DNA from 3 places in the Lactobacillus sp. PSON genome. Region 3 is predicted to be linked to each of the others. Evidence: a T-box and tRNA genes for the amino acid it is inferred to sense, from the RefSeq annotation. Region 3 holds a T-box; the other regions hold tRNA genes.
What was found. The T-box of region 3 lies ahead of leuS (leucine--tRNA ligase). A T-box ahead of a tRNA ligase gene usually reads a tRNA of that ligase, here a tRNA-Leu.

Region 1 (6,623 bases), on a different contig from region 3:
AAAATGGCTAGTGAAGAAAAAGAAGCTCAAAAGGTAGTCTTAAAAAAATCACTTGAAGCTACAATAATGTTAGGGACTCTTTTTTCAGTGATTATTATGGCAAATACTAAGCAATTCGTACCGTTTTTCTTTGGAAATAAATATACTCCAATGATTCCGTTGATGTTTTTCTTCACTTTAACAATTATTATGATTCCAACTGGTGGAGTATTTGCAAATCAGTTTGCTTTGGCTAATCGCCGTGATAAGGATTATGCCTTTCCAGTGGTAATTGGAGCAATTGTTGAAATTGTTCTAAGTTTTTTGCTTGATAAGCCGCTTGGTGCAACAGGAGCAATGATTGCAATTTTAATTACTGAATTTGTAGTCTTGATTTTGAGGCTTTGGGTTGTTAGAGATGGTTATAATTTTAAGTATGTATTTCATGATGTGCCTAGGTATTTCTTAATTGCAGTAATTACATTTATGGTGGGAATGGTAGTACCTAATTTTATTCCGTCGGCCTTTTTTAATATGGCATTTAAGTCTATTGTGATGTTAATTGTATATTTAGGTATTATGTTTATGATGAAGCTTGATTTTAATCAAGATATTAAGAAATTGATCAAGAATTTTTTAAAGCGAGGTTAAAATGATCCCTAAAAAAATTCACTATGTATGGGTAGGAAGAAACCCAAAATCTCCGATTATTAAAGAATGTATTGAGACTTGGAAGAAGAAGCTTCCTGATTATGAAATTATCGAATGGAATGAAGATAATTTTGATATGCATGAAAATAAATATATTGAAAAAGCCTATCAAGCTAAAAAATGGGCTTTTGTATCTGATTATATTCGAGCAAAAGTTATTTTTGAAGAAGGAGGAATTTATTTAGATACCGATGTGCGAGTAATTGATAAGCTAGATCCACTTCTTGATGATGAAGCATTTATTGGTTTTGAAAATAAAGACTATCTTTCAGCAGCTATTTTTGGTGCGGAAAAGGGTCATCAATTCATGCAGGATATTTTAGATTATTATCAGGGTAGAGAATTTACTTTTGATAAAAATAATCAAATGGCTGGAGTAAACAGTCTATCTGTGACTGATATTGTAAAAAATTATGGTCTGGAAGCAGGTAACTTTGAGCAACGATTAAAAGAAGGCGTTCATGTTTATCCAGATGGAATTTTATGTAATCCAAGTTCAAAATCTAAAAGTATTCACTTATTTACTGGAACTTGGATGAATGGACAGCATTCTATTAAGGAAAAAATTGTGACTGCTCTTAAACGTCATATTTCAACGCCAAAACAAGCAGGGATGTATCAAAAATTAATTCGATGAATCAAAAAGAATTACAAAGGCTAGTTGAAGATACTTCGATGAATTATTTTCACAAGCCTTTTTTGCACCAAGTGAAAATTAATAAAAGAATGCGAACCACTGGTGGCAGATATCACTTAGATGACCATCATATTGAGATTAACCAGCACTTTTTAGCGAAAAAATATCGTGCAGACTTAATTGGCATAATTAAGCATGAGTTGTGCCATTATCATTTGCATTTGGTTGGTCGTGGCTATCGACACCGAGATGCGGATTTCAAAATTCTTCTTCAACGAGTTGGTGGTAGTCGTTATGCTCCTGATATTGGTTTAAGACAAAAGCAAAATAAAAAATATTTTTATATTTGCAAAAATTGCAAAGCAATCTATCCCAGAGTTAGAAAGCTTGATACTAAGCGATTTGTCTGCGGAAAATGTAATGGTAAATTAGTCTTGAAAGAAAAAAATGAAATTTTTTGAAAAAAGTTTCAAAAAACACTTGCCAAAATCCAAAATTCCATGTATATTATTACATGTACCGCGGGCGTGGCGGAATGGCAGACGCGCAAGACTAAGGATCTTGTGACCAATATTAGGTCGTGGAAGTTCGAGTCTTCTCGCCCGCACCACTTAAGAAGTCGTTGGAAAACGACTTCTTTTTTTGTTTCTTAATGATTATCTGCGCTATAATTTAATTATTAAACACAGATAGGGAATTTTTATGGCTAAAGAAAAGAAATCTAAAAAAGCAGCAATCGTTAAATTTATTGTTATAGTTTGTTTAACAATTATTGTGTTAGGAATAGGTGCTGTAAGCTTTCATTATTATCGTCGCTACGCTGTAAGGCAAGAGCAGATTAGAATGGCACAAATGCAGCGTCAAGAAGAGCAAGCACGTTTGATGAGAATGCGTAAAGCATTCATTAAAAAGGTAGGTCCAATTGCTAAGCAAGTTGATAAGTCTTATGATTTACTTCCAAGTATTACAATTGCGCAGGCTTGCCTTGAAAGTAATTATGGACAAAGTGAACTTGCACAAAAATATAATAATCTCTTTGGTGTAAAAGGTACTAATCCAAATACTTCTGCAGTTTTAACTACTAAAGAATACGTAAAAGGAAAATGGGTCAATGTAAAGGCACGTTTTCAAATTTATGATTCCTATGAAGCATCTATTCGCGCTCATGCACGACTTTTTCAAAATGGGACTACTTGGAACCATAATCAATATAAACATGTCTTAGCAGCTAAAGATTATAAAAAACAAGCTAAAGCCTTAGTTCAAGATGGATATGCGACTGATCCAGATTATGCTAAGAAATTAACTGATTTAATTGAGCAGTTTAATTTGGACAAGTATGATGAAAAGTAGATTTTCTTAATAATATTCGCTAAACCCCACAAAAGCATTTAGAATCACTTCGAATGATTTCTAGATGCTTTTTATTATAAGTAAAAACTTAATAAACTTTAGAAAACGTTAACATAAACATCTCATAAAGTTCACAAAGTTGTTGTATCATAAAAATGATAGCAAAGAAATTTTAAAAAGAGGAACAACTATGAAATTAAATAAAAAAATCATCATCGGAGCAACAGCACTTGCCCTGGGAAGCTTATCTGTAGTTGCAATTAACACTAATAATTCCAACTACGTTTCTGCTTCTGCTGCAAGTACTAAAGAAACTACCGTTAAATTGCGCTTGAATCATAACTCCTATGTCTATGATAAAAATGGAAAAAGATTAAAGAAATATAAAGGCAAAAAAGCCCTTATAAAGAAATCCCAGAAGTTAACAATAAAAGGTAAAATAGAGCCTATTCAAAAAATTAAAAGATACTATTTTTATATTGTGACTGATAGCGGAAAACATTCTACTCCATATTGGATGCAATATAAGAAAATAAAGGGCGACTATTATTACAACCTTGGTAATGGTGGCTACATTAAATGCATAAATGTTAAAAGTATTAATGGAAATAGTATTATCCCTTCACAAGCAACCGTAATTGTAAAACCGTTTTTGGGTAAGACAACTACATATGCAACAGATGATACAGGAAAGGCAACAAATAGGGTTCTTAGAAAAAACGAAAAATTAATTGTTGATAATACTGGAGTTCTAGGAGAAGTTGGTGGCTTTTCTTATCATATTAAAGGGACAGATTATTGGGTTTCTTCTGAGGATTTGAAAGCTAAACCAAGAACAAATTATGTTTCTAATAAATTGAAATTTGATTATGTAGTTCAAGAATAGTAAATACTTTGTTTTAGGCAAGTTCCATATTGGACTTGCCTTTTATTATCAATAAAGAAAGGCAAAACAATGAAATTAAATAAAAAAATCATTATCGGAGCAACGGCGCTTACCCTAGGAAGCTTATCCGTAGTTGCAATTAACACTAATAACTCTAACTACGTTTCTGCTTCTGCTGCAAGCACTAAAGAAACTACTGTTAAATTGCGCTTGAATCATAACTCCTATGTCTATGATAAAAATGGAAAAAGGCTAAAGAAATATAAAGGCAAAAAAGCCCTTATAAAGAAATCACAGAAATTAACGATAAAAGGTAAAATAGAGCCCATTCAAAAAGCAAAAAGATATTACTTTTATGACAATGATGTAAACAATAATATAATTCCTTATTGGTTAGCTTATACAAAAATAAAAGGAAATTATTATTACAGTATTGGTAATAAAGGCTACATTAAATGTATTAATGTTAAAAGTATTAACGGGGACGATAATAGATTAATATCTACCGAAGCAACTGTAATAATAAAACCACGTATAGGAAAAGTGGCCCATACTTGGAATAAGTTAGGTGAACAAACTACTAAAACATATAAAAGTGGACAAAAATTAATTATTGATGATACAAATATATTACCAAATCAAAACACTTATTCTTATCGAGTTAAGGGAACCGATTATTGGGTATCAGCCCAAGACTTAAAGTCTTATCCTAGACCTTCTCATACTGTTACCTCTCATCTACAATTTCACTATAATTAGTAGTAACCTTTAAGAGGAACAACAATGAAAATAAACAAAAAAATCATCATCGGAGCAACAGCACTTGCCCTAGGAAGCTTATCCGTAGTTGCAATTAACACTAATAACTCTAACTACGTTTCTGCTTCTGCTGCAAGCACTAAAGAAACTACCGTTAAATTGCGCTTGAATCATAACTCCTATGTCTATGATAAAAATGGAAAAAGGCTAAAGAAATATAAAGGCAAAAAAGCCCTTATAAAGAAATCACAGAAATTAACGATAAAAGGTAAAATATAGCCCATTCAAAAAGCAAAAAGATATTACTTTTATGGAAAAGTTGAAAATGGCACTCGACCTGCCTACTGGTTAACATATAAAAAAATAAACAATGATTATTATTACAGTATCGGTAACAAAGGATACATAAAATGCGTTAATGTGAAAACTATTGATGGTTACGATTTAATGTCTACCGAAGCAACTGTAACAATAAAATCACAAACAGGAAAGGTAGCTTATGCTTGGAATGAATTGGGTGAACAAACTACTAAGACATATAAAAATGGATAAAAGTTGGTTATAGATGAGACAAACATTTTACCAAATCAAAATATTTTCTCTTATCGAGTTAAAGGAACTGATTATTGGATAAGTGCTCGAGATTTAAAATCTAATCCTAGACCATTCAATCTTGTAACATCTCATCTACAATTTCACTAAACCCCACAAAAGCATTTAGAATCACTTCGAATGATTTCTAGATGCTTTTTTCTTATGACCAATTTGTTATAATAGTTAAGTTATAAAAATGATTTGTGAAGGAGAAGATTATGAGCGAAGAAACAATTTTGTCAGGATTAAATCCACAACAAAAACAAGCAGTTCAAACTACTGAAGGACCATTACTTGTTGTTGCAGGAGCTGGAAGTGGTAAGACATCAGTTTTAACACGTAGGATTGCTTATTTAGTTGAAGAACACGGGGTAGCTCCTTGGAATATCTTAGCCATTACCTTCACCAATAAAGCTGCTCAGGAAATGCGTGAACGTGAAAAGAGTTTGCTAGGTCCAGCAGCAGAAAGTATTTGGATGTCAACTTTCCATGCTCTTTGCGTGCGTATTTTACGTAGAGATGCTGAAAAAATCGGCTATTCTTCTAACTTTTCAATTGCGGATTCTTCAGAACAGTTAACCTTAATTAAGCATATTGAAAAGGATTTAAATATTGATCCTAAGTATTATCCTGCAAAACAAATTTTGGCAAATATTTCTAATGCCAAAAATGCTTTACTTACACCTGATGACTTCAGCACAAGTGTATCTTCTCCATTTGAAAAGATGACAGCTAAAATATATACCGAATATCAAAAACGCCTCAAACGTGACCACATCATGGATTTTGACGATTTGATTATGCAAACTTTAGTATTGCTAAAAAAGGATAAGGATACTTTGGAATTTTATCAAAATAAATTCCGCTATATCTTAGTTGATGAGTACCAGGATACTAATCAAGCACAGTATGAATTGACTACGCTTTTAGCTAAAGGTTCTAAAAATATTTGTGTTGTTGGGGATGCTGATCAGTCAATTTATGGTTGGCGTGGGGCCAACATGGAAAACATCATGAATTTTGAAAAAGATTACAAAAACGATGGTGTTCAAACAGTAAAATTAGAGCAAAATTATCGCTCAACTGGTCACATTCTGTCTGCAGCTAATGCAGTTATTAAAAACAATCAAAACCGTAAAGACAAAAATCTATGGACTGATCAAGGTGACGGTCAAAAGTTAATTTATTATCAAGCCCAAAGTAGTGATGATGAGGCACACTACATTTTGTCTAAGATTAAAGAAGAAGTTGACGAAAAAAATCGTAATTATCGCGATTTTGCAATTCTTTATCGAACAAATGCCCAATCTCGTACTGTTGAAGAAGCCTTTGTTAAGTCTAGCGTTCCTTATCAAATCGTAGGTGGTCATAAGTTCTATGATCGAAAAGAAATCAAAGACGTTTTAGCTTACTTAAAACTTGTAGCCAATCCTGCAGATACGATGAGTTTAAACAGAATCATTAATACTCCTAAGCGCGGAATTGGAGTTGCGAGTGTTGACCGATTGCTTGCTTTTGCTAATAGTAATGGTTTTAATGCCTTAGAAGCTATGGATAGAATTGGAATGTCTGATGTTCCTACAAGAGCAGCAATGAAGATGAGTGACTTTGCAAGTAAGCTTCATGATGTAATTGCTTTTTCAAAAATTCATACTGTGACTGGTTTAACTGAGAAGTTGCTTAACGATTTTGGCTATATTGAAG
Region 2 (6,623 bases), on a different contig from region 3:
TCACTTGATGATGCATCAACCAGCGCACTTAAGAAGGCAGGATTAGCTGGATTGAAGAACGAAAATAATTCTAAGAAATTACCACAAACCGGCGATGAAAATAATGATAAAGCAGCTATCGGACTTGGTTTAGTCACTGCTGCAGGACTCCTTGGTCTTGCAGGTGCTGAAAAGAAACGCAAAAAAGAATAAATTTAAGACTGAATAGCTAATAAAAAGGCAATGTACATAAGATAATTGTACATTGTCTTTTTTGTATATTTAGTACTAATAAGGTATCATAGATATATGAACTAGTAATAGGAAGGCGAAATTATGAGAAAGAATAAATTATTTACTGCACTTGCTGCAGCAACTTTACTTGTTAGTGCAGGTGCTGACGTAGCACAAACTACTAATTCTACAGTTGTTCAAGCTGCTACAAAGACTAAGAAGAAAACTACTGCTAAAGCAGCTGATCGTTATTTGGTTACTTTTAAGCGTAAGCCAGCCTTATATACTTTAGTGATTTCTAAAGATAAGAAGAAAACTAGCGTAAAGAAAATCAATTCTAAAAAACTTCAAAAAACTCTTGGTTTTAAAAAAGGTTCTAAGAGTAGAGTATTAAATGGAATAGTAACAGTTCCAAATTCTAAAAAGCCACAATATTATTTCATGGGAAAGATTCAATATGGCAAAAAGACCTACTTGTTATGTGTAAAGAGTAGTGATGTAACTGTAAAGTCAAAGAAGATTAAGAATTTGTATACTACTTCTGCATTAAAGACAAATGTTCAAATTCCAATTAAAGCTCCAACTATGCAAGAATATTTAAATACTCAAGTTAAGAGCTATACTGGAACTATTAAGCAAGACACTCAAAACCTTTATGTGCCAAAAGCTGGTTCTGATGGTAAAACAACATCATTTGAACAATATAAGGATGCTAGTGGAAATGCTGTGAAATGGACTAAAGGTAAACAATTTAAGATTTATGCTAAATTAAACTTGGATCTTACTAATAAAGAAAATCCAAGCCAAAAGGAATCTGTTCCATTTTATGTAACAATTATTATTGAGAATGACACTCTCAAATATGTCTTCATTCCTGCTGAATTAGTTGACCTTCAAAACGGTGCTCAAACTTCAGATATTACTGAATTTACTACTTTTGCAAGTACTCTAAAAGATAACTTTACTAAATGGGGTACTGATAATATAAATCAGCAAAAACAAGATTACTTAAACCAACAAAAAGCTAAGCAAGAACAAGCTAAAAAAGAAGCTGCCGCAAAAAAGGCCGCAAGTAAAAAGGCTAAAAAAACAAAGAAGTCTAAAAAAGCAACTAAAAAGTCAAAAAAGACTACTAAGAAAGCTAAAGCAGTAAAGAAAAATATTAAAAAATAATATAAAAAAACCAAGCATTAAATAATGCTTGGTTTTTCATTAATGTTTGACGTCTTTATTTATATTTTGAGTTGAGCGGATGTTAATAGCTGTTACATGTTCAGGTTCACTAAATAAAAATGTAGAACTTAAAATTGAAACTGCGGCAACAGTTAAAAATATCTTGTGAAAAATTCTAATCGCTTTCATCTTTTTTGCTCCTTATAACCTATCTACTTAGATTATATACCCAAAGTGTAAATGCGGAACTAGAATTTAGAAATACTTTTAATTTTCTTAAAAAATATTAATTCTACTTATCATGTTTAGTGTATTTTCCAGTCATTGTAGTATCTTTTCGTTGTGGTTCTGGCATTACTAGAGCTGCAATAAAATAGAGTGCAACTCCAGGAAAAATACCGGTAAACAAGATAAGAGCAGAACCAATAATTCTAACCCAAGCCGGATCTAAGCCAAAGTAATTAGCAATTCCGCCCAAAACTCCTGTTAAAATTTTATCACGTGATTTAGTTAATCTTTTTTTCATTTTGATAACCTCACAAATCTAAAATATTACTTGGATAAAGAAAAAACCAGCCTTTCAGCTAGTTAAAGAATGCCCCGAAAAAGATTCGAACTTTCACTCAGTTACCTGAACAGCGACCTGAACGCTGCGCGTCTGCCAATTCCGCCATCGGGGCAGAGAAATATTTATAACTCATCATTAATAATACCAAATTTTTTGGTAAAATGTAATCATAAAACTACTTAATTTTTATTTTTTCAAAGGAAGGTTTTATGAGTTTTCATAATAAAATCAAAAAAACAGTTATTACTTTAGCTGCTGCAGTATCATTGACTGGTAGTGGTTTGTTTATCAATCAATCTTTAAATCAGACAGTTTCAGCTGCAACTTATGATGCGGACCAGCTTGAGCTTGATGTGAAATCAGCAATTGCTATTGATAGTCATACTGGTCAAGTATTATATACTAAAAATGAAGATAAGGTTCTACCAATTGCTTCAATGACTAAATTGATTACAGTTTACTTAACTTTAAATGCAATTAAAAACAAAAAGATTTCATGGAATACTACCGTTGAACCAACTGATTCAATTATTAAGGTTGCTAATAACTCTGAATATTCAAATGTTCCTCTTAAAAAGGGTCATAAATATACTATTAAGCAACTCTACCAAGCTACTTTAATTGAATCTGCAAATGGAGCTGCAATGTGCCTAGCAAAAGCGGTGAGCGGTAATCAAGAAAGTTTTGTTAAATTAATGCGCCAACAGTTAAAGGCATGGAATATTAATGATGCTAAAATTTATACTGTTTGTGGCTTACCTAATGGAAGTTTAGGTGCAGATGCTTATCCTGGAATTAGTAAAAATGCTGAAAATGTGATGTCAGCTAAGAGTATGGCGATTGTTGGACAACACTTGCTTCGTGATTATCCAGAAGTTCTAAATACAACTAAGCTTGCGCATCTTGATTTTAAAGATGGTCAAAAAACAACCAAGATGGATAACTTTAACTGGATGCTTAAAGGATTATCTCAATATGATGCTAATCTTAATGTTGATGGTTTAAAAACTGGTACCACTGATGCAGCTGGAGCTTGTTTTATTGGAACTATGCAAAGAAAAAATGCTCGTATTATTACAGTGGTAATGGGAGCGCGTCATCAAGATGGAACCGATCCATCAAGATTTGTCCAAACTAAAAAATTAATGCATTATATTTTTGCTAAGTATACTCCAGTAACTTTAAAGCAAGGTGAAAGTATCAAGGGTGCAGAAAGCGTAATGGTTAAAAATGGTCAAGAAAAGACAGTTCCATTAGGTCTTCGTCGACAAGTTACAGTTTGGGATCCCGTAGATGGCAAAGGCTTATCTGCTAACTTAAAAGATAAAACTTTAGAAGCACCTGTTGATAAAGGAAGTACTATTGATTCATATGAATTTAAATCAGGTAATGAAAAGTTAATTTCATTATCAGATCCAACTCAAATGCAAATTCAAGCTCAAGCAATGAGGGGAACTGCTAAAGTTAACTGGTTCACACAAGTTTGGCGTTGGATCATAGGAGAAAATTAAAAATGGAAGAAATTTCTGAAGCTATTTTAAAAAAGGTTATCAAAAAAAGACCAAGTAATTCTCATAAAGGGGATTATGGTCGAATCCTCTTAATTGGAGGAAGTGACCGTTATGGTGGGGCAATTATTATGGCTACTGAAGGAGCTTTAAATGCAGGTGGGGGCCTTGTAGCCACAGCAACTCACTCAATTAACTTGGCAGCATTGCATAGCCGTGATCCAGAAGCAATGTACATTGATTGGAATGACAATTCTTTAGGTGAACTTATTAAGAAGATGGATGTTGTAGTCTGTGGTCCAGGCTTAGGCAATAGTCAAACCGCTAAAAAAATTATGGTATTATTGCGTCGTTGTGTTAATCAACAACAAAGCGTAATTTTAGACGCTAGTGCATTGGATTTGATTGCTGAAGATCATACTTTGTTACCCTTAAATGCAGGTCATATTATTATGACGCCTCATCAGATGGAATGGCAAAGAGTCAGTCAAATTCGCATCCCTTTCCAAAACGATAGCGCTAATTGGAATGCAATGAATAATTTAGTACCTAAGAAAAATTTAACTCTAGTTTTAAAATCAAATCATACTAAGGTTTATAGTGAAAATGGAGATGTCTTTGTTAATCCATTAGGTAATCCTGGAATGGCTACTGGAGGAAGCGGGGATACTTTAGCTGGAATTATTGGCGGATTTGTTGGTCAATTTTCAAATAAAATTGAAACAATTTTGGCTGGAGTATATATTCATTCTTTAGCTGGGGATGAACTTTACAAAAATAATTATGTTGTTAAGCCGACTGAAATTTCTAAATTATTGCCCAAAATCATGAAAAAATACTCAGAAAGTTAAACTTATTAAGCACAGGTTAATTCCTGTGTTTTTTTCTAGATAATTATCTCAATTACTGATAAAATCTAATGAGAGTATAATTGAAAAGATGATTGAGTAAATATGAAAAAATATATTTTTAGTACAATTGCAGTTATTTTAGCAATTGTAGCAATGGCTAAAATTTGCACACCTAAGAGCAATGCACAAAATAATCAAGCAAAAATAAGCAGAGTAGAAAAGAAAAATAAAAACACTGATAAAAAGACAAAAACAAAAACAAAAACTATGGCTGCGTTAGCTAGACCTTATAAAGACCCAAAGGACTTAGCTCCTGAAGGTACTTGGAAAAAACGCAGTGAGAAAAAGAAATATCCTAAACTTACTAATCCTGCTGATTTAACTTTGCGAGTTTCTCTTAAGGGAAATCGAGTATATGTCCTCAAAAAAGGTAAAGTTGTATATACCATGCTCTCTACAGCTGGTGTATATAATAAGAAGGGAAAATCTGCAACTCCAACTGGTACTTATCAAATTCATGAAGGACGCGGAGAGAGCTTTTTCAATCAAGGACTTAATGAGGGTGCTAATAATTGGGTAAGTTGGGATCCTGATGATGCTAATGTCTACTTATTCCACTCAGTTCCGACTGATGCAACAGGAGAATATAATCTCAAAGAAGCTCACAAATTGGGTAAAACTCAAGGTTCACACGGTTGTATTCGTTTAAGTGTTCCAGATTCTAAGTGGTTAATGGAAAATGTTCCTGTTGGGACAAAAGTAGTAATTAAGAATAATTAAAAAGACGAGATGAAATTTCTCGTCTTTTTTAGTATCAAAGTAACTATAATTGTTCAAGCCACTTTAATTGTCCATCAATTCTAGAAATAGCTCTTGTTAAAATAAGATAGTGTCCATAGTTATTCTGATAATTATTTTCAAATAGTAATTTTTTTCGGATTTTTAAATGAGCAAGTTGCTTGTTAAGAAGAGCCTTTTCTTCTGTAATTAGTTTTTCAATTCGAGGGTCAGACTTATCATTGATAAAGAATAATTTAAGAGAAAAAAGATCATGATTAATGGGCAATTCTGTTAGAGGTTGTTTAATCCATTCGTCTAATTTTTGTTTACCGAGTTCAGTAAGTGAATAGTGGATCTCTTTGCTATTAGACTTACTTGGTAGTGTTTGAATCCAATTATCTGCTAGCATTTTTTTAAGTTCAGGATAAATTTGACTATGGCTAGCTTTCCAAAATTCACCAATTTCATCTGTGAACTGTGTAGTGACGAATTTCCCAGTGGAATTTGGGTTTTGCTTTAAAATACCCATAATGATGTAAGGTAAGATACGTTTTTTCGGCATGATTTTCTCGCTTTCGTTTTTGTTAATTGTAACATTTTTAGGTGAATAGATGATTATCATACTTTATCCAATTTTCAGTAAATAAAAAAGCTAATCACAAGGATTAGCTAAATCAATAATTAATTGAAGCTAACAAATATATTTGTTAGCTTTTTTCATTGCAGTTCAAAAACTACTTCTCAATCATCTTGTAGTTTTCATCATAAAACTTACCATTGCGGATGTCATCAGTCATACCTTCATATGGTTCTTTAGCAATAACATCTTCATTATTAGCACCTGCATCCCCAATATAAGTAATTGTCGCAAATTCAGGCACAACCATCTTAGGGTAAGTTTCGTATTTTTCACGGCTCTCGTGCATTAAATCGATGTGGTCATTTTGGAAACAAACAGTAATTTCAGGGTGGTCTTGAACCCACTTAGGGAAGAAGATAGTACCGTTTAATTTGTGTTCATTTGGAACAAAGTCAAGTGCAACATCAGTACCAGTTGGTTCAGTCCAAGCAATCTTGTAAACACCTTCTGTTAACATGTTAATATGGGCTTCTTGATCCTTTACCCAGCGACCGGCAACCATTCCGCCGTGGATACGGTAGTCAACAGTATGGTCATTCTTGCAGTACCATTCATATTCCCAACCATTATCATAAGTGTAGATAAAGTGAGTTCCTACAAAATCTTCCAAAGTCTTGAACTTCTTATCCATATTATTTAAGTTAGCCATGAAATCTCTCCTTTAAAAAATTTTTCTTAAGTTTATTTTTTTGTCTTTTCAAATGTGTCGTTGTCGACATAAATTATTATATGTCGTTAACGACATTAAATCAAGTAAAAATAAAAAAAGATTCGTCAAAACAAATCTTTTTGTGAAAATTAATTCAATTCTTCTCGTAACTTTTCAAGCAAACTGCGCTTAATTCGTTGTAAATACTGCCGACTAACACCGCACTCACTTACTAAGTCAG
Region 3 (9,875 bases):
GCCAAGTACAGCTTGATCAATTCCTAAATACATTGCCTTTTTAGTAGTTTCAATTAAGTCTTCATCAGCTTTAGAAATTTTACCTACTGGATAAGTAGTACATGAGTCTGTTTCATAGCCATCAAGATTGCAGGTTACATCAACCTTAACAATGTCGCCTTCTTTAAGAATTCTGTCTTTTCTTGGAGTTTGGTGAGCAATTTCATCATTTACTGAAACACAAGTACCATATTTATATCCTTCAAAACCTTGCTCAGAAAGACGTCCTCCACGACTTGATACAAAATCTTGACAAAATTCTTCAATTTCCCAAGTAGAAATTCCCGGCTTAATAACATCGCGTAAACCTTCAAACATAGATGCAAGTAATCGGCCTGATTTTTGCATACCTTTAAGTTCACGAACTGATTTAATTGTAATCAAAATATTTTCTCCTTTGTTATAAAAAATTATAGATACTTTAATTATAACGTTTTTGTTAACTTTACTAAAGTAGTACGGTAAAATAAGAAAATAATGTATAATAATAAGTTGTACTCATTAAGAAAGGTTGAAGAGATTTAATGAAAGCAAAAATTGTTTACGCCAGCATGACTGGTAATGATGAAGACATGGCAGATATTTTAGAAGAAGATTTATTAGATTACGGTTTTGAAGTAGATTCAAGTGATGTAACTTTTTCTGATGCAAGTGATTACTTAGATAGTGACTTATGTATTTTCATTACTTATACTTATGGCGAAGGCAAAATGACCGATGAAACAGCTGACTTTTACGACCAATTAAAGACTTTAGATCTTACTGGAAAGCACTTTGCTGTAATGGGATCTGGAGACAAGACTTATGGTGAACACTTCTGCGAAAATGTTTTTGATTTTGAAAAGTTATTTAAAGAAATAGGTGCTAGTGAGATTACTGCGCCAGTAACCATTGAAAATGCTCCAGATGATGAAGCAATTGATAAAATTGACAACGCCGCAAAGGAAATGGCTGATAAGTTAAATGGCTAAAAAAAATCAAGACGTGGTTGTTTCTGATGAAGCTAATATCCGCAAATTAGGGCAAAAATTAGTCAAACGTCATCGCAATCTTTGGGCTTATATGCTATTTGGATTTTTAGCAGCTTTAATTAATACAGTTGCTTTCATGATTTTACATCAGTGGTGGCACAGTGCGATGGTTATTTCTAATACTGCTGCTTTTATCATTTCTAACTTAGCTTCATTTTTCTTCAACCAAAAGGCAGTTTTTACTAATAATGTTGATCATGATCATTCTGAATGGCATAAGCTAATTGTTTTCTTTACATATAGGATTATTAGCTTAATTCCAGATACATTAATTATGCTAGTCGGACTTTCATGGCTTCACTTAAATGCTCTATTAGTAAAAATAATTGATCAAGTTTTAGTAGGAGTTTTTAATTATTTAACAACTCGATCCGTATTTCAAAAACAAGAACATACAATGATTGAACGTGCAAAAATGCGCCTTCAATCTCATCATAAAGAAAAGACAGACAAGTAGAATTTAACTTGACTGTCTTTTTTATTATTCAAAATCTTTTGGACGTTTTTCTTGTTTAAAATAATAACTAATAGCATTCATAATTCTATCACTTGCATGTCCATCACCATATGGATTTTTTGCATTAGCCATTTTATCATAAGCTTCCTTATCTTCTAATAGCTTTAACATTGCTTCTTTAACTGGTTCAACTTGTGTACCTACAAGTTGTAAGGTACCAGCTTTTACACCTTCAGGACGCTCTGTTGTATCACGAAGAACTAAAACCGGCTTACCAAGACTAGGAGCTTCTTCTTGAACACCACCTGAATCTGTCATAATAAAATAAGAACGTTTAGCTAAATTATGAAAATCAACCACATCTAAGGGATCAATTAAGTGAATACGTGGATCTGAACCTAAGATTTCTTGAGCAACTTCTTGAACTCTTGGAGATAAATGAACCGGATAAATAATCTCTACATCATTATGAGAATCAACTACCTGCTTCATTACTTTAAAAACTCTACGCATTGGTTGTCCTTGATTTTCTCTTCTATGCATAGTAACTAAAATCACACGATTGTTAGGTGTAATTTTATCAAGAACATCATGATGATAGTCTTTTTGAACAGTTTCTTGGAGTGCATCAATAGCTGTATTTCCGGTCACAAAAACATTATCTGCAGTATGATTTTCTTTAATCAAATTTGCTTTACTTAAACTAGTAGGAGCAAAATATAAATCAGCTAAGTCATCTGTCATTTGACGATTCATTTCTTCAGGAAATGGTGAATACTTATTCCATGTTCTAAGCCCTGCTTCTACATGTCCTAAAGTTGTTTGCTCATAAAATGTAGCCAAACTTGCAGCAAAACTAGTCGTAGTATCGCCATGAACTAGAACAATATCTGGCTTTTCTTTTTTAATGACTTTTGCCAAATCAATCATCACTTTAGAAGTTATTTCCTCCAAAGTTTGATTCTTTTTCATAATATTAAAATCATAATCTGGCTTAATTTTAAATATTTCTAGAACTTGATCTAGCATCTCACGATGCTGAGCTGACACAACTGTTACTTCATCAAAACGATTATCTCTTTTTAATTTTAAAACTAATGGCGCCATCTTGATAGCTTCAGGACGAGTGCCAAATACAGTCATAACTTTGATTTTTGCCATAATTACCTCAACGGATTCATCATAATCGCTGTAACCAATCCCCATACAATGAAGACACAAATTAAAGCGACATAAAGTAAATGCTTGCGTGTTTTAGTTGGCCTTTTCTTATCAAGTCCAAAAACAAGACAAAAACTACCAATAACAATGAACAACGCAGCTGTTAATAAGTATCCCATACATTCGTACGCTTTCTTTTTTATATACTTAATTAAAACATAATCCCTACTAACAAAAAAGCTTCCATTAATACTTTCTTTATTTATAATTGCAAACGCTTCCGATATTTGCTTATCCATGATATATTAAATGTGTAAAGAAAACCGAATCGTATATTTACTTAAGGAGATGAGCCACATGATGGTCTCAACAATTATCGGCGGTAGCTTCTTGTTAGTAGAGCTTGCTGGTGTTATTACATTATCAATCGTTAACCCATATTAACTAAAAAGCCTGAGATAAATCTCAGGCTTTTTCTTATATTCTTATATGCAATTTATTTAAAATTCGCTCAACCTTATTTCCTAAAACTTTTTGTGCCAATTGTGTTTTTAAAGTTATATAAGCATAAAAGATTACTCCAGCCATAACCGCAATTACTACAATAGTCAACGCTGGCATTCGACGTGCTGGACTTAAGAAAATTGTTAACAACTTTTGAACTCCAGCTACTACCAAAAACATTCCAATAGAAAAAGTGGTAATTCCCAAAAATCTTCTACCTGTTCGAGATAAGTTAAAGTTATAACCTACTTCTAAATGTTTTAAAGCTAAAAAGATAATTGCAATCATTCCTAAATTGGTCGAAATTAATGGTCCATATATTTTAAATAAACTAATCATTGGATATTGAAAAATAATTTTTATAACTAATCCCAAAACTAGATATTTAATAGCTAAACCATTTTCAGATAAACCTTGTAAAATCGCCATTAAAACAGTAAACAAACCTAAACTGATTGCAGTAAATGACGATAAATACAAAACGCTACTTCCTAAAGGATCATAACTATAAAACACAGTATAAATTGGCGTCGCAATTGCAGCCATTCCAAATGAAGCAGGAATCATGATAAACAAGAATAAATCTAAAATATTACTTATTTGCTTTGCAATGCTGCGGTAATTACCTTGTGTATGTGCAGCTGACAATAATGGGATAGCAGTAACTGCCATCGCACTTGCTAGTGACACAATAATCATAATCAACTTATTACCATTTAATGCAAATAAGGCATACCAGCTTTCAATCATATCTGAACTGGCATTTACCATCCCTGCAATCATTGGGTGGAATGTATATTGATCGACCAAATAGAATAATTGGATTCCAGCATCAATAATGATAAAAGGAATTGCTTGTTCAATAATTTCTGCAAATAATGAACTAGTTGATACTTGAATTTGGTTATTAGAGTTTTCTACTAGATTATCTAATTGATTTCTTCTAGTAAACAAAAACCATGCTAAAACTCCTATTCCAAATAAAGCACCGATAGCTGCTGCCAAGTTTGATTGAACAACTGCATGTACATACGAGCCATGCTGCATTTGCATAATTACAAATGCAGTTAAAAGCATCCAAATCACACGTGCTAGTTGCTCTATAAACTGCGACAGAGCTGATGGCATCATATCAGCATATCCTTGAAAATATCCTCTCATAATACTTAATATCGGTATAATCAAGATTGCATACGATAAGCTTCTCATAACTGCAACTTGTCTAGGATCACTTTTTGCTCCGTGAATCAGTGCTCCTATAACATCATTAGTTGCCAGAAGCGGAGCTGCAAAGTACATTATTGCAGCTGATACTATTCCGAGAATCGTCATTAATATCAATCCTTTTCGGAATAGCTTTCGTCCAATACCATATTCATTCAAAGCATTATATTTGGCAACTTGCTTGGCAATTGCTCCAGGAATTCCTGCTGTAGAAATTAAAATAAAAATACTGTAAATGTTATAACTTTTTGCAGTTAAAGCATTGGCAATATTACCATAATTTCCCATCCAAGCATACCAAGGAATGATATACAGCGCTCCAAGAATTCTAGAAGTAATCGAACCAATTGTCATCCATGCAGAACCTTTTAGAAAGGTATCCTGCGAATTTTTTGCATTTAATTCATTTTCTTCTTCCATTTAATTTCCCTAATTCAAAGTACTGACTAATTTATTTTGAAATTTTTGAAAGAAAGAAACAATATCTTTTTCTCTCTTTTTAGGAAAAATTAAACTTATTTAGCAACAATATTAACAATCTTGTTAGGAATTACAATAACTTTCTTAATATCCTTGCCTTCTAAGAACTTTTGAACATGTGGAATTGCTAAAGCTTGTTTTTGAACTTCATCTTTGTCAGTATCTTTAGCAATTTCAAATTTACCACGTAACTTACCATTAACTTGAACCATAATTTCAGCTGTAGCTTCTACTAATTTTGCTGGATCAAATTCTGGCCATTTAGCATATGAAATTGATTCATCATGACCAAATACTGACCAAATTTCTTCCATCATATGAGGAGCAACTGGTGCCAAAAGTTTTACAAAACCTTCCGCATATTCACGTGGAATAGACTTAGCTTTTTGAGCTGCATTTACAAAGACCATCATTTGACTGATAGCTGTGTTAAAGTGCATGTTTTCAAAATCTTCAGTAACTTTCTTAACAGTTTCGTTATAAACTTTATCAAGTTTACCATCATTTTCATCAACGATTTTTTCGTTAGGGATTGCCTTAAGATCTAAATCGTTAACCATCATTCTCCAAACACGGTCTAAGAATTTCTTAGTAGATGATGGACCATTGTCATCCCAATCAATTGAAGCATCAAGTGGACCCATGAACATTTCGTACATTCTAAGAGAATCAGCACCGTATTCATCAATTACTTCATCTGGATTTACAACATTACCCTTAGATTTAGACATCTTTTCATGATCTTTCAAAATAAGACCTTGATTATAAAGCTTTTGGAATGGTTCCTTAGTTGGAACAACACCTAAATCATAAAGCACCTTATGCCAGAATCTTGCATAAAGAAGGTGACGAACAGCGTGTTCTGCCCCACCGATGTAAAGATCAACTGGAAGCCACTGCTTTAATAAGTCGTAGTCAGCGAGCTCTTTATCATTATGTGGATCAATATAACGTAAGTAGTACCATGAAGAACCTGCCCAGTTTGGCATAGTATTAGTTTCACGCTTACCTTTTCGGCCATTTTCATCAACTACATTTACCCAGTCAGTCAAATTAGCAAGTGGACTTTCTGGCGTACCAGATGGCTTAATATCGGTAGCATGTGGCAAGCGAAGTGGGAGTTCATCTTCGGGAACTAATGTAGTTTCTCCATCTTCCCAATGAATTACAGGAATTGGTTCACCCCAGTAACGTTGACGACTAAAGTCCCAATCACGAAGTTTGTAGTTAACCTTTTCTTTACCCACATGGTGTTCTTCGAGCCAGTCAACCATTTTCTTTTTAGCTTCTTTAATATTTAAACCATCTAAAAAGCTAGAATTGATATGTTTACCATCTCCACTGTAAGCTTCTTTTTCAATATCTCCACCTTCAATTACTCGCTTAAGTGGCAAATCAAACTTTTTAGCAAAAGCATGATCACGGTCATCATGAGCTGGAACTGCCATAACTGCACCAGTACCATAACTTGCTAAAACATAGTCAGAAATCCAAATAGGAACTTCTTCACCATTTACAGGATTAATTGCATAAGCTCCAGTAAATACACCTGTTTTATCTTTATTTAAATCAGTTCTTTCAAGGTCTGATTTAGATTCAATCTTCTTAATATATTCTTCTACAGCTGCCTTTTGTTCAGGGGTAGTAATTTCTTGAACTAGTTTACTTTCTGGAGCTAAAACTGTGTAACTAACTCCAAATAAGGTATCTGGACGAGTAGTGAACACATCAAAAGTCTTGTCACTATCTTTGACCTTGAAAGTAACTTGTGCTCCAACTGAACGACCGATCCAGTTTCTTTGCATTTCCTTAACTGGTTCTGGCCAATCTAAGTCGTCTAAATCTTCTAACAATCTATCAGCATATGCTGTCATCTTAAGCATCCATTGACGCATATTTCTACGATATACTGGATAGCCACCACGTTCAGTTTTACCATCGACAATTTCTTCATTGGCTACAACAGTACCAAGATCAGGTGACCAGTTTACTGGAACCTCAGCTTCATATGCTAATCCCTTTTTATACATTTGTTCAAAAACCCATTGAGTCCATTTATAGAAATTAGGGTCTGAAGTTCTAACTTCACGGTCCCAATCATATGAAAAGCCTAACTTATTTAATTGACGCTTAAAATTAGCAATATTTTCATCAGTAACTTTAGCTGGATCTTCCCCAGTCTTTAAAGCATATTGTTCAGTTGGAAGCCCAAATGCATCCCATCCCATTGGATGAAGCACATTATAGCCTTGTGCTCGCTTCATACGAGACATAATATCAGTTGCAGTATATCCTTCAGGGTGACCTACGTGAAGTCCTTTAGCAGAAGGAAATGGGAACATATCTAAGGCATAATAATTTTTCTTTTTAGGGTCAGTGCCAGTTTTAAAAGTATCATTATCTTCCCAATATTTTTGCCATTTCTTTTCAACAACTTTGTGATTATACATAAACTCTCCTTAAATAAAAAAGTCCTATGATAAATATCATAGGACGAATTTTCGCGGTACCACCTAAGTTCCGCGCCTAAGCGCGACACTCAATGCTCCTTAACGCGGCTAGCATACGATAGGTCTAACTTAGGACAAGTTCACAAGCTCTTAATAAGACTTTACAGCTACCAGTCTCTCTCTGAAAAAAATTACCTGTTACTACTTCCTAACCTTTATTTTCTAATGGATAATGATTATAATTTACCACATATGCTAAAAAAAACAAGTGTTAATTGCTAGGAGGAAGAATTTGATTAATACAAAACGTCCACCAAGAGATACTTTGCCATGGGGAATTGTTTTTTTAACAATTTATGTTATCTGGGCAATTTTAGTTTCTACTGGTTCTGAATTTATTCATCAATTTGATAAAACTATTATTTCTATTATCTGCAATAATAATCCAACTAATGTTGCTTTTGCCAAAACTTTTACCAATCTCGGAAATACTAGCACGATTGTAGTTGAAACTATTATCTTAGTTGTACTTTTGCTTTTATTTAAACAATTTGCCTATGCATGGTTTACTGCAGGTGTAATGATTGCTGCAAATGGTTATAACTGGATAATCAAACATGCAATTGAGCGTCCACGCCCAACTGTTCATCACTTAGTTTATGCAGATGGATATAGCTTTCCATCAGGACATTCAGTTGGTAGTGCTGCTTTATTTGGAGTTTTAATTATTTTAACTATTCTGTTAGTTAAGAATAAATTTTGGAAAACTTTATTAATTATTATTTGGACATTATTTCCACTTTTAATTGGTTATACTAGAATATTTGTCCATGTTCACTATCCTTCAGATGTATTTGGAGGATGGATTGAAGGTATTACATTTGTATTACTTGGATATTCTTTCCTATATCATTTTTATATTGAACCTGAAATGGTAAATTATAATTTTAAACGAAAAACTCGTTCATAAAAATAAGCTTCGCAATTAATGCGAAGCTTATTTTTATGCTTTTTGACGATCTTTATATATTCTGTTTAAAACTATAGAAATTACAATAACGACTAATGAAACTACATATACTCCAATCAATCCAGCAAATAAAATTTGTCTTAACTTCGGAACTAAACTTGGCGCTAATTCTTTTGCCTTTTCTGCAGAAACAATTTTATTCATCATATTTTGTGTTAATTCAGGATTACGTGATAATTGATGTGCAATAATCGTATTAAAAGTAATTCCATAAACTGAAACCATCATTGTTTGCCCTAAATATTTCATTAGTGTATTAAACGAAGTAGCTACCCCAATATCTTCTTTACCAACAATAACTTGTGAACGAACTTGAGAAGCTGTAGTAATTGCCCCAAAGGCTATTCCATTAAAAGCAGCTATAATGCAAAATACCCAAAATGGAGTATAAATAGGGACTAATATTAAGGCCAAATCAGTAACTACCAATAAAGTCAACATAATATCATAAGTCTTTTTAATACCCCAGCGACCTAACATTCCACCAATTAAGAATGAACCTACAATCCACATTAAGGAACTTGGAGTTACTGCAAACCCTGCTAAAGAGGCATTTGTTCCATTAATTCCTTGCATCCACGTTGGAATATAAAACTCAAAACCAATGACAACTCCAGAAATAAGCAAAGTAATTAAATTAATTGCTAGAAATTCTCTATCTTTTAACATAGATAGCGGCATAATTGGGTCTTGTGCGCGTTTTTCAGCTTTAAAGAAAGCAACTACACTTATTAAAATTAAAGCCCCTAAGGCTGCCATAATAGCCCAACTAATTCCAGAGCCTAATTCCTGTAAGAAAAACATCAAACTCAAAAGTAAAATAATTAGCCAAATAGTTCCTTGTAAATCTAATTTAGACTTAGATTTCGATTTTGTTTCTCTAAAAAAGAATAAAACTAATAAAAGCGCCACAATTCCAATAGGTACATTAATATAAAAGACCCAATGCCATGATAAGTGCTGAACAATAAAGCCACCCAAAAGTGGTGCAATAACTGAAGCAACACCCCAAAAGCCAGAATTAAGTCCTAACATTTTGGCACGTTTTTTTAAAGTATATAAATCTGCAATAATTGTAATTGCAACAGGTTGAACAGCTCCAGAACCTAATCCTTGGATTACTCTAAAAATAATTAATTCAACCATATTTTGTGCTAAGCCACAGAGCGAGGATCCTATAACGAATATTGCAATCCCAAATAAAAAAACTGGCTTACGCCCGAAGCTATCTGCCAGTTTTCCATATAAAGGAGTCGACACAGCCGTCATTAACAGAAAGATTGAAACTACCCAATTCATTATTTCAAGTCCATTTAAATCTGAAACTATAGTTGGCATAGCAGTAGAAACAATCGTTCCTTCAATCGCGGTCATGAAAGTCGTCATAAAAATCGCAAGCGTGACTATTTTCACGTTTGTTTTTTTCATTTATTACTCCTTAAATTTATTTATGCTCTTCTACAAAGTCAAGCAAATCTTGTGTTTTATCAGTTCTTTCC

Region 1: it encodes a tRNA-Leu, which carries the amino acid that the T-box ahead of leuS (leucine--tRNA ligase) is inferred to sense. The anticodon was not compared.
Region 2: it encodes a tRNA-Leu, which carries the amino acid that the T-box ahead of leuS (leucine--tRNA ligase) is inferred to sense. The anticodon was not compared.

The regions. Positions count from the first base shown of each region.
Region 1 is NZ_JBQXFW010000004.1:60,822-67,444, forward strand. Features, by position in the region: gene ACTHPI_RS03440 (oligosaccharide flippase family protein) at 1-630, shown strand, start outside; gene ACTHPI_RS03445 (glycosyltransferase family 32 protein) at 632-1,327, shown strand; gene ACTHPI_RS03450 (SprT family protein) at 1,324-1,788, shown strand; tRNA gene ACTHPI_RS03455 (tRNA-Leu) at 1,849-1,937, shown strand; gene ACTHPI_RS03460 (glycoside hydrolase family 73 protein) at 2,030-2,680, shown strand; gene ACTHPI_RS03465 (SLAP domain-containing protein) at 2,871-3,566, shown strand; gene ACTHPI_RS03470 (SLAP domain-containing protein) at 3,636-4,325, shown strand; gene ACTHPI_RS03475 (SLAP domain-containing protein) at 4,350-4,604, shown strand; gene ACTHPI_RS03480 (hypothetical protein) at 4,746-4,877, shown strand; gene pcrA (DNA helicase PcrA) at 5,138-6,623, shown strand, end outside.
Region 2 is NZ_JBQXFW010000007.1:82,639-89,261, reverse strand. Features, by position in the region: gene ACTHPI_RS07450 (mucin-binding protein) at 1-192, shown strand, start outside; gene ACTHPI_RS07445 (hypothetical protein) at 316-1,386, shown strand; gene ACTHPI_RS07440 (hypothetical protein) at 1,426-1,575, opposite strand; gene ACTHPI_RS07435 (PspC domain-containing protein) at 1,679-1,912, opposite strand; tRNA gene ACTHPI_RS07430 (tRNA-Leu) at 1,983-2,066, opposite strand; gene ACTHPI_RS07425 (serine hydrolase) at 2,164-3,465, shown strand; gene ACTHPI_RS07420 (NAD(P)H-hydrate dehydratase) at 3,468-4,313, shown strand; gene ACTHPI_RS07415 (L,D-transpeptidase) at 4,416-5,093, shown strand; gene ACTHPI_RS07410 (PadR family transcriptional regulator) at 5,137-5,655, opposite strand; gene ACTHPI_RS07405 (phenolic acid decarboxylase) at 5,828-6,364, opposite strand; gene ACTHPI_RS07400 (sigma-70 family RNA polymerase sigma factor) at 6,532-6,623, opposite strand, start outside.
Region 3 is NZ_JBQXFW010000005.1:363,269-373,143, forward strand. Features, by position in the region: gene map (type I methionyl aminopeptidase) at 1-423, opposite strand, end outside; gene ACTHPI_RS05720 (flavodoxin) at 564-1,010, shown strand; gene ACTHPI_RS05725 (GtrA family protein) at 1,003-1,527, shown strand; gene wecB (non-hydrolyzing UDP-N-acetylglucosamine 2-epimerase) at 1,552-2,688, opposite strand; gene ACTHPI_RS05735 (hypothetical protein) at 2,691-2,867, opposite strand; gene ACTHPI_RS05740 (hypothetical protein) at 2,998-3,132, shown strand; gene ACTHPI_RS05745 (putative polysaccharide biosynthesis protein) at 3,166-4,836, opposite strand; gene leuS (leucine--tRNA ligase) at 4,932-7,346, opposite strand; T-box leader at 7,383-7,564, opposite strand; gene ACTHPI_RS05755 (phosphatase PAP2 family protein) at 7,639-8,316, shown strand; gene ACTHPI_RS05760 (MDR family MFS transporter) at 8,350-9,804, opposite strand; gene metK (methionine adenosyltransferase) at 9,821-9,875, opposite strand, start outside.